DNA from 3 places in the Lysinibacillus sp. NPDC056232 genome. Region 3 is predicted to be linked to each of the others. Evidence: riboswitches for the same ligand, from Rfam matches in the RefSeq annotation. Region 3 holds a riboswitch; each other region holds the start of a gene.
The links. Region 3 has a riboswitch for cobalamin ahead of metE (5-methyltetrahydropteroyltriglutamate--homocysteine S-methyltransferase). Riboswitches for the same ligand answer to the same signal wherever they lie in the genome.
Positions count from the first base shown of each region.

Region 1 (3,150 bases), on a different contig from region 3:
GATTAAAAGCGTAATTGCTGTTACATAGGCTACAATTGTTTTACTCATTTAAACGCCTCTGGGTAAATGGCCTTTGCTAATTCCTCAAAACCATCTGCCAATCGAGGACCTTGACGACTTGTCGTATTTTCATCCACTTGTACAATGGCTTTATTTTTTACAGCAGTAATTGTCTCAAAGCCTGGACGTTGCGGAATTTTCGTTAAAATATTCGGTACATAATTATATGTCACAACAATGACATCTGGATTTTTCGCAATAATTTGTTCAGCATCAATTTGATACCAGTCATTTGTATCTGCTGCTACATTTTCGGCATGAATCATTTCTAGCATTTCATTCATAAATGTACCTTTACCAGCTGTATAAATTTCTGGCTCATCAGTCGACTCTACAAAAACTTTCTTTGGCTTAACACCCTCAAGTTTTGTTTCAACTTCTGCAACCTTTGCCTTCATAGTTGCGACCACTTTTTTAGCCTCTTCTAGTTTTCCTGTTGCACGACCAAGCTGTTCAATCGTCGTGTAAGTCTCATTAAAGTTTTTGGCATCCGCTACAACAAATACTTTCACACCTGCAGCCTCAAGCTGTTCAATTGCTCCTTTTGAATAACTCATACCCGATGCATGCGCAAGAACGATATCTGGCGATAAAGCAATAATTTGTTCAATATTATAATCCATACCGCCAACTTTTTCTTTTTTAGCAGCCTCTGGTGGATAATCGTCATTATTTGTTACACCCACTATTTCATCATTTAAGCCAAGGCTAAATAAAATTTCTGTGTTACTTGGAATGAGAGAGACTATTTTTTCAGGAGGTGCTTCTAGCGTAATCTCTTTGCCAGAAGCATCCGTTATCGTCATTGGGAATGTTGCTTGATCTACTTTTGATGTCTCTTGCTGCTCAGCAGATGACGGCTTGTCATTTGTCGCCTCTTTTGTGTTGCATGCTGCAAGCAAGCCAACAGCTAAAAATGCTGATAATCCTATTTTCCAAAATTTCTTCATGTGAATCCCCCTTAGTCTATCTGTGCATATAGTGAACGACTTGTTTTTCTGATTCATCGATACAATTTAGGTTTTTATCGCTCGAGGTTGTGGGTTATCGCCTAACTTTGCGGATTTATCATCCAATTTTGGATTCATCGCCCAACGTTGTGGGTTATCGCTCAACTTTGCGGATTTATCACTCAACTTTTGGGGTTTACCGCACAACTTTGGGTTTATCGCCTAACTTTGTGGATTTATCACCCAACTTTTTGAGTTTATCACCCAACTTTGCGGATTTATCACCCAACTTTTTGAGTTTATCACCCAACTTTGCGGATTTATCACCCAACTTTTTGAGGTTATCGCCCAACTTTGCGGATTTATCGCCCAACTTTTTGGGTTTATCACCCAACTTTGCGGATTTATCGCCCACTTTTCCAAATTTATCGATATTCATCTTACAAAACAAATACCCCTCATCATAAAAAAATGAGGGGGTCAAATTTGCACAATATAAATATACAAAATCCACCATCCTATCCTCGTAGGCTACAACGTGTTTTCTATAAAGGCAGGTCTCCTGGCTCGTGCTTCATACGCTTTTTCAAACCTTCCCGAAATTTTCAGTGGCGCTGATTGAAAAAACTCACACATACAGTGGCGGGACCGCATCGGAATTACACCGATTTCCCTTTTCACTTTACTTAAGTAAAGAACCTTTATAATATTCAGTTGATTGTATTATACATGAAAATCAAAGAAGTCGCCTCCATTCGAGACGACTCCTAATCAAATCAATTATGCCTCGGCATAATTGCGTCCGGATTTGGCTTTGTGCTTAGGCCTGCAGATGTTTTTTGCGTGAAAGCGTAGCGTCAGCGGCATGATGCAGGTCAGTTAACCGTTATCGCATGGTTGCGATGATTTTAGACTAACATCCTCTACAAGAACCCCTTTCCGAATCTGTGACGCTTTAACTTCTTTCAGCAGATGTTTGGACACCCGCTGAAAAAAGTTAAACTATATCTGAAAAATACTGTACCGTTTTCATTGGTGCACCCATTTCTCGTAATGCCCATGTGTTCTCTAAATAAATATCTGCTAGTTTCTCATATTTGCCGCCGAATCTTTGTGCCCATTCGACTGCTACAACACTTTCATATAAATGTGCCATTTTCTCAGCGACTTTTTTTGCTTCAAACGTTTTTGTTGCATCATCTAAACGGCTAAATGTTTGCAAAGTTGCATCTAGTGTTGCTAATTGATCCACGACAATTTCGACTAATGGATTGTCAGCTAGTTTTTCTAGACGTTCTTCCATGACACGAACAAACATTTCGTGCGCATGAAACTTATCAACTAAACGAATGAGCTCTAAAGCTAAAATATTCGCAGTCCCCTCCCACACAGTAAGTACCTGTGCATCTCTTAATAACCGAGGTGTAACAAAATCTTCAATATAGCCGTTTCCGCCATGTAATTCAATGGCTTCACTCGCATAATGTACAGCTTGCTCTGCTGTTTCTTTTTTCATGATCGCAATATACAAGCGATTCAAAATGATGTCCTCTTTATTCCCCTGCCCACTAGTTACTTTATCGTACAGCTGAATAAGGTCAAAAACCGTAGCAACTTCTACATGAAGTTTGGCAGCAAATTTCCCTAGTGTATCCTGAATCATAGGGTATTGCGTTAAAGGCTTACCAAATGCATGGCGATTCGTCACATAGTGCTTCGCCTCTAAATAGCCGCGCCGCATAATGCCGATAGAAGCAACCGCATTGCAAATTCTTGATAAATTAAGCGCCTCCAGCATATAATAAATTCCTTTATTTGGGTCACCTACAACATAAGCCAATGCACCATCAAATTCCACCTCACCAGAAGGGACTGCTTTAACACCAAGTTTATCCTTTAAACGTCGAATACGGAGGTTATTAACAGCGCCATCCTCATTTCGCCATGGAACTGCAAACAATGTTAAGCCCTTTGAGCCTGCCTGAGCCCCTTCCATGCGAGCCAATACCATAGTTACTCCACACATTCCTGCGTTAGATGCAAAATATTTCTCACCATATAAACGATACTGATTGCCATCCTTCCTTGCCTCTACAACATTCGCGCCAACGTCAGAGCCACCTTGACGCTCCGTTAAAAA
Region 1 covers NZ_JBHJTF010000022.1:3,538-6,687, forward strand. Annotated here, with positions in the region: gene ACFCYJ_RS16125 (FecCD family ABC transporter permease) at 1-48, opposite strand, end outside; gene ACFCYJ_RS16130 (ABC transporter substrate-binding protein) at 45-1,010, opposite strand; gene ACFCYJ_RS16135 (hypothetical protein) at 1,207-1,527, opposite strand; cobalamin riboswitch at 1,546-1,728, opposite strand; gene ACFCYJ_RS16140 (acyl-CoA dehydrogenase family protein) at 2,008-3,150, opposite strand, start outside.
Region 1: linked by a shared signal. The riboswitch ahead of ACFCYJ_RS16135 (hypothetical protein) and the one ahead of metE (5-methyltetrahydropteroyltriglutamate--homocysteine S-methyltransferase) in region 3 are both predicted to bind cobalamin.

Region 2 (3,150 bases), on a different contig from region 3:
TCGTGACCAACCTCGTGTTGGCCCGAGACCCTGGAGCGAGCAAAACGAGTGAAGCGGCTCATCGGACGCCCCCAGGAAGCTTTGCTCTGTGCGAAAGCGAAGCGACAGCAATTGTTTTATCTGTGCGAAAGCGAAGCGACAGCAACAACAAAGCACCCAGCCGGAACGGAAATCAACCACAAGTTATAATGTATAGCCAAATATTATAGGAAAGAGGAAATAGGATGGATCGACAAAGATTAATGAAATTGACGCTCACTGCCATGGTAGCAGCAATTTGTGCAGTGGGTGCAGTCATTAAAATTCCAACATTTATTTCAACTGCAGCGCTTGATTCTGCACCTGCATTGTTGAGCGTTGTATTTTTATCTCCAGTATTAGCTGGGGTTGCGGGAGTCATTGGGCATTTTATCTCAGCCTTAACTACTGGCTTCCCTCTAGGGCCACTACATATTATTATCGCGGTAGAAATGTTTATTGTTGTATGGATCTTTGGGGTAATGCATAAAAAAGGAATGCATTTCTGGAAATGGCCTGTGGCACTTATATTAAATGGCGTTGTGGCACCTTTACCATTTTACTTTATCATTAGTCCGGCATTTTACTGGGCGTCACTGACTAGTCTTCCATTGGCAACACTCGTAAATCTGGTGATCGTTGCAATTGTGATGCCAATTCTCTCTAAGGTGTTTGTGCGTAAGGAAGGTCGAGTACATTGAGAAATGCAATAAAAATAGGTGAGCTGTTTGCTACAACAGATAATGCCGCAGCAATTGGCGAAAAACCACAAGATGTTGTGTCTGCCCCAGACAAACTAACGGCATACTTAACGGCGCGTGTTACTTTTTTAGAGCAGCTTGCTGCAAATGCTTTACCAAGACATATTTTACTTGCTAATTTTTCAGGGGATGCTGCATGGTCTCGTTATATTGCAGGCATTCAGCAGGTTTTTGATGAGGTGAGTCTTATTTGTCCGCCAATAGACGGTAGCACAGAGTCCAATATGCCGACTTTACAATCAGGTTTGTCTATAACGATGCTTGGTGAGCAGCAGAAACGCACAGTAACTAAGTATGAGCAGCTAAGTTGGTACACATATGGGATGCCGCTTGTAGGCAATGAAATCCTTGCACAGCCTGAAAATGTCGCACAGCTACAACCTATTTTTCAAGCGTGGAAAGAGGGAATCGTGCAGCAAGTCTGGCCAGTTGGATCAAAAGGTCTGCAAGCAGAATTTACCCGACTTTTTGGCGAGCAACAAGTCAAAAGTTCATTAGATGTTGAGAAAACGGCTGGTCCATGTGCAGTAGTTTTGCTAGGAATACAGCTAGAAAAAGAGCAGCTAGCACAAAAATATTTTCCTGGAAATTTTGAAAAACTACGTAAAACTGCATTGTAATTGGGCTTGCTTCGAGAAAAAGTAGCACATTATAACTTGCAAGGGGCAAAACGCCTATTGCAACAATAAACACAATATGTTAGATTTGTTTAGGAGTTAAAACACTATATATAGTATTTGGACGAGCGGTACCAATGTGGTTTAAAAGGGAATTCGGAAAAGAGTCATCTTAGGCCGAAGCTGTCCCCGCAACTGTAAGTGCTGACAAATGATGACTAGCCACTGTGAAGAACGGGAAGGCCATCATTTGGAGGAAGCATGAGCCAGGAGACCTGCCGAGTTGTTCAAGACAGCAACACATTCTTCGGGGATTGAGAAGTGGAGGCGAGAGATTTGTCCACTTCTTAGTGTGCATGTCCTTCATTTCCATTTCCGATTTTACAGCGATCACGTAACCGATAGATGTTGCGTGATCGCTTTTTGTGTTGCTGGAGAAAGAAAGGGAGAGAATGTATACATGACAATTCAAATCGAACAGCAAATTGCTAAGCTCAAGAAAAGTTATACGGAGGATGAACTTGAAAGTTTTGTAAGGTTATCGGATCGTTGGCTACGAAAAAACGACAATGCCACATTTGAAGCATGGGCGGATGCGATGATTTTACAAACGCTTAGCTTAATTGATGAGGAGGAGCCATACTGGACATTTGTCGCAGCTCAAATTTATTTAGAAAAACTATATGATCAATTTGCAACGCGTCGTGGTGTCTCAGTGAAAGATGTTTATAAGGTTTTCCCAGAACATTTAGCAGACTATACAGAAGCTGGTTTGTATCATGAAAGTTTAACAACAAAGTATAGTGAGCAGGAGCTTCAGGAACTCGCTTCTTATCTAGAATCAAGTCGTGATGAGTTGTTTACGTATATTGGTTTAAAAACATTAATGGACCGCTATGTAGTCCGTGATTACACGAAAACACCAGTGGAGCTACCGCAGGAACGATGGATGGTCATTGCAATGACTCTTATGCAGGATGAGACAGAAAATCGTTTAGAAAAAGTACATGAATCTTACTGGGCAATGAGTAATTTATATATGACTGTTGCCACACCAACATTATCGAATGCAGGTAAAACGCATGGTCAGTTATCTAGCTGCTTTATCGATACAGTAGATGATAGTTTACAAAGTATTTATGATACGAATACAGATGTCGCAACATTATCGAAGTACGGCGGTGGTATTGGTGTTTATATGGGCAAAATTCGTAGCCGAGGCTCATCGATTAAAGGCTTTAAAGGTGCATCAAGTGGTGTTTTACCATGGATTAAACAACTTAATAATACGGCGGTTTCAGTCGATCAGCTAGGTCAACGACAAGGAGCTATTGCTGTCTATCTAGATGTTTGGCATAAAGACGTCTTTACGTTTTTAGATTTACGCTTAAACAATGGGGATGAGCGTTTACGTGCTCATGATATTTTCACAGGGCTATGCTTACCGGATTTATTTATGGAAACGGTAGAAGAGCGCGGGGAATGGCATTTATTTGACCCACATGAAGTGCGAGAAGTTATGGGCTTTTCACTAGAGGATTACTACGATGAGAAAAAGGGTGACGGTTCTTTCCGTACTAAATATGAGGAATGTATCGCGAATCCATTGTTAAGTCGTGAAGTCGTTCCAGCCATTGATATTATGAAGCGTATTATGCGCTCACAGCTTGAAACAGGCGTACCGTTTATGTTCTATCGAGATGAAGTCAATCGCATGAATCCGAATAAGCATGAAGGGATGGTTTACTCAAGTA
Region 2 covers NZ_JBHJTF010000014.1:47,295-50,444, forward strand. Annotated here, with positions in the region: gene ACFCYJ_RS12550 (hypothetical protein) at 1-62, opposite strand, end outside; gene ACFCYJ_RS12555 (hypothetical protein) at 49-189, shown strand; gene ACFCYJ_RS12560 (ECF transporter S component) at 225-719, shown strand; gene ACFCYJ_RS12565 (hypothetical protein) at 716-1,399, shown strand; cobalamin riboswitch at 1,509-1,694, shown strand; partial or broken gene ACFCYJ_RS12570 (ribonucleotide reductase N-terminal alpha domain-containing protein) at 1,857-3,150, shown strand, end outside.
Region 2: linked by a shared signal. The riboswitch ahead of ACFCYJ_RS12570 (ribonucleotide reductase N-terminal alpha domain-containing protein) and the one ahead of metE (5-methyltetrahydropteroyltriglutamate--homocysteine S-methyltransferase) in region 3 are both predicted to bind cobalamin.

Region 3 (3,150 bases):
GCTAATTCTATAGGTTTACCAGTTTATACTGCAGCAGCAAGCTGGACAGATTATGAAAAAATATTTATGAGTCTTTTAGAAAAAGCTAAAAAACAAGGTGCAGAAGTTTTAGTAACAGGGGACTTAGATATGCCTGAACATGGCTGCTGGCACGACAAGGTTACGAAAAATGCTGGTTTAAATCTAGGCATGCCTTTATGGGAAATGAATCATCGTAAAGTTGTCGATGAATTCATAAACCTAGGATTTGTTACAATCATTGTTACTGTTAATTTATCTTTAGGTATGCGGGAGGACGATTTAGGGCGAACGTTAACCCACGAATACGTGCAAGAGCTTGAAGCCCGAGGGATTGACCCATGCGGAGAAGGTGGAGAATTCCATACTACAGTATTAGATGGACCCATCTTTAAACAACCTATTCCAGTTCGTAAATGTGATGTTATTAGAAGCGGAGAATATGCTTTTTTGCCTTTGGAACTAGATCAAAAGGTAAATCTTTCAGATAGTTAATCGATTCAATTCAATCGCTAAAGTGCAGACGATGATGAGATGAGCATGCATGTTCCTTTCATGCATAGAAAAACATGGGACATTGCCTATCTTTTTTTAGGCAGTGTTCCATGTTTTTAGTTTTTAAAGAAATCTTCATTGTTCTAAGTACTATCGACGAACATTTTAGTTGCCAGCCATCTCGTTTACCGACAGTATAAAATGCATTGTCTTACTGTCTGGAATAACGCAGAATAAGAAAATGATGAAAAGGGTCATCGGAGGAAAGTGACCCTTAACAATGGGAGGTGTATAGGATTAGTTTGTATGATCCTATACGTTATGAGCATGAAAGGTGGTATTTGGTATTAATAAAAACCTATAAAGCTAGTGCCGACAATAATTAATAGAATGAATAGAACAACGATTAACGCAAATGCTGAACCAGAACCACTGCCGTAATATTCAGACATAGTAATTTCCCTCCTTTCAATATCTATAATATGAATTGTTATTAAAAGGATTTGCGATATTTATCTACTAAAAAAATAAAAATAAAATTAAATATCCGGAGATTTAATAAAAGGGGTAACTTTGAAAAAGTTGTGGTAGGCAGTTATTCATTGAATACAAAAAGGTGCGCCGAAAGTCGACTGGATTGGAACTATAGTGTTTGCATCAGCGCTTTTAATCTCTTTATATGAACAAGAGGTGGATTCGTTTTCTATTTTTTTTGTATAATGACATTATTCAATCTTATTTTAAAGGGGGATACTATGATGCAAGGTTTTCTGCAGCAGTCTCAGAAATAGCTGAAGTTGAGTATGTACGTACAGCCCTTACTTTTCAAATATGTATTGGTTTCCTAGTTACTATAATTTCTATCAATCTCATCCCTATTATTCAGAGAATCATTGGTTGGGAATGGGTCTTTACCATATTAGCGATTGGACCGATTCTTGGAATACTATCTATGCTCAAATATAGAGGTACGAAGTAAATATCGAGAATGTATTGGACTTTTGATTAAAACATGACTAGTACAATCCTTTAAATTTTTAAGAAAAAATTTCTACTATTCTGAAATATATGTTATAGTAGGAGCATAATTGAATATTGTGTAAGAGTTGGTGCCAAATGATAGTTTGGCTTAAAAGGGAAGTCGGTGTAAATCCGACGCTGTCCCGCAACTGTAATTCGGAGCAAATCACAAATGCCACTGGGAAACTGGGAAGGCAGTGAGGCGTGTTGATGAAAAGCCAGGAGACCTGCCAATTTCTAGTACACACCAAATACCTACGTGGAAATAGGTGGTGAAAAGTGACCATTCAGGCACTGTGCGACAACGAATGACCTATGCGGAAGTATACACTTCTTCGTATTGTTTTTTCATTGACAAATTTAACATGCAGCCATTTTCCTAGAAGGAGAATGGCTTTTTATTATTTCTGAAAGGGTGATTGAAATGACTTATACAAGTACACTAATTGGCTACCCATACATTGGGGAAGATCGTGAATGGAAAAAAGCATTAGAAGCATTTTGGCGACATGAACTTTCTGAAGTAGATTTTCAAGTAAAAATAAAGAATATCCGATTATCTAGGATAGAAAAACAGCTTCAACTGGGCATAGATATGGTAACAGTTGGAGACTTCACTTATTACGATAGAATGTTAGATACAGCCGTGATGTTTGGTTTAGTACCTAAGCGTTTTAACTGGCAAGGTGGAAAGGTAGATTTACATACCTATTACAGCATAGCACGTGGGAACAAAACAGCAGTGGCCAGTGAAATGACAAAATGGTTTAATACAAACTATCATTATATTGTGCCAGAATTTGAAGAACAAACATTACAAATAACGGAAAACAAAGTTTTAGCAGATTTTTTAGAGGCTAAAGAAGCATACGGCATTATCGCAAAGCCGACATTAATTGGTCCTTATACATTTTGCAAACTAACGAAAGGTTATAACAAGGTAACACAAGTTGAATATTTACTGGCCATACTACCACTCTATGCCCAAGTGTTGAAAGAATTAGTGAATGCAGGTGCCAATTGGATTCAACTAGAAGAGCCATCCCTTGTAACTACATTAGATGAGACAGAAATAAAGCTTGTACAAGAAATATACGCACAACTAGCTGGAGCAGTGCCAGAGGCGAAAATAATGCTTCAAACATACTTTGAAGCATTAACCTCTTATGAAGCAATAATGGCACTCCCTGTTCAAGGTTTTGGTTTAGATTTCGTCCATGGCTATAAAGGGAATATGGAATCGCTTCGTCAATTTGGCTTTCCTAAAGATAAAGTATTAGCGATTGGTGTTGTTAATGGCCGTGATATTTGGCGTTCAAACCTAGCAGAGGTAAACTCTACGATTCAGGCAATTGAAACACTAAGTAATGCTGTAGCATTATGGATTCAACCATCTAGCAACCTACAACACGTACCAATAACGACCTCTCTTGAAAATAAGCTCGATCCTGTTCTAAAAAATGCACTTTCCTTCGCTGATGAAAAAATCGTAGAAATCGTTGAGGTAACTAAATTTAGACGAGACAAAGATGGTAGCACGATTCATAACTTATCAGAAAGTATGAAGGCGATTGAAGCCCTAAAAAATCATCCGATTCGTCAAAACCAGGTGATCCA
Region 3 covers NZ_JBHJTF010000002.1:48,306-51,455, forward strand. Annotated here, with positions in the region: gene ACFCYJ_RS02290 (Dph6-related ATP pyrophosphatase) at 1-513, shown strand, start outside; gene ACFCYJ_RS02295 (YjcZ family sporulation protein) at 861-965, opposite strand; gene ACFCYJ_RS02300 (hypothetical protein) at 1,193-1,492, shown strand; cobalamin riboswitch at 1,604-1,782, shown strand; gene metE (5-methyltetrahydropteroyltriglutamate--homocysteine S-methyltransferase) at 1,958-3,150, shown strand, end outside.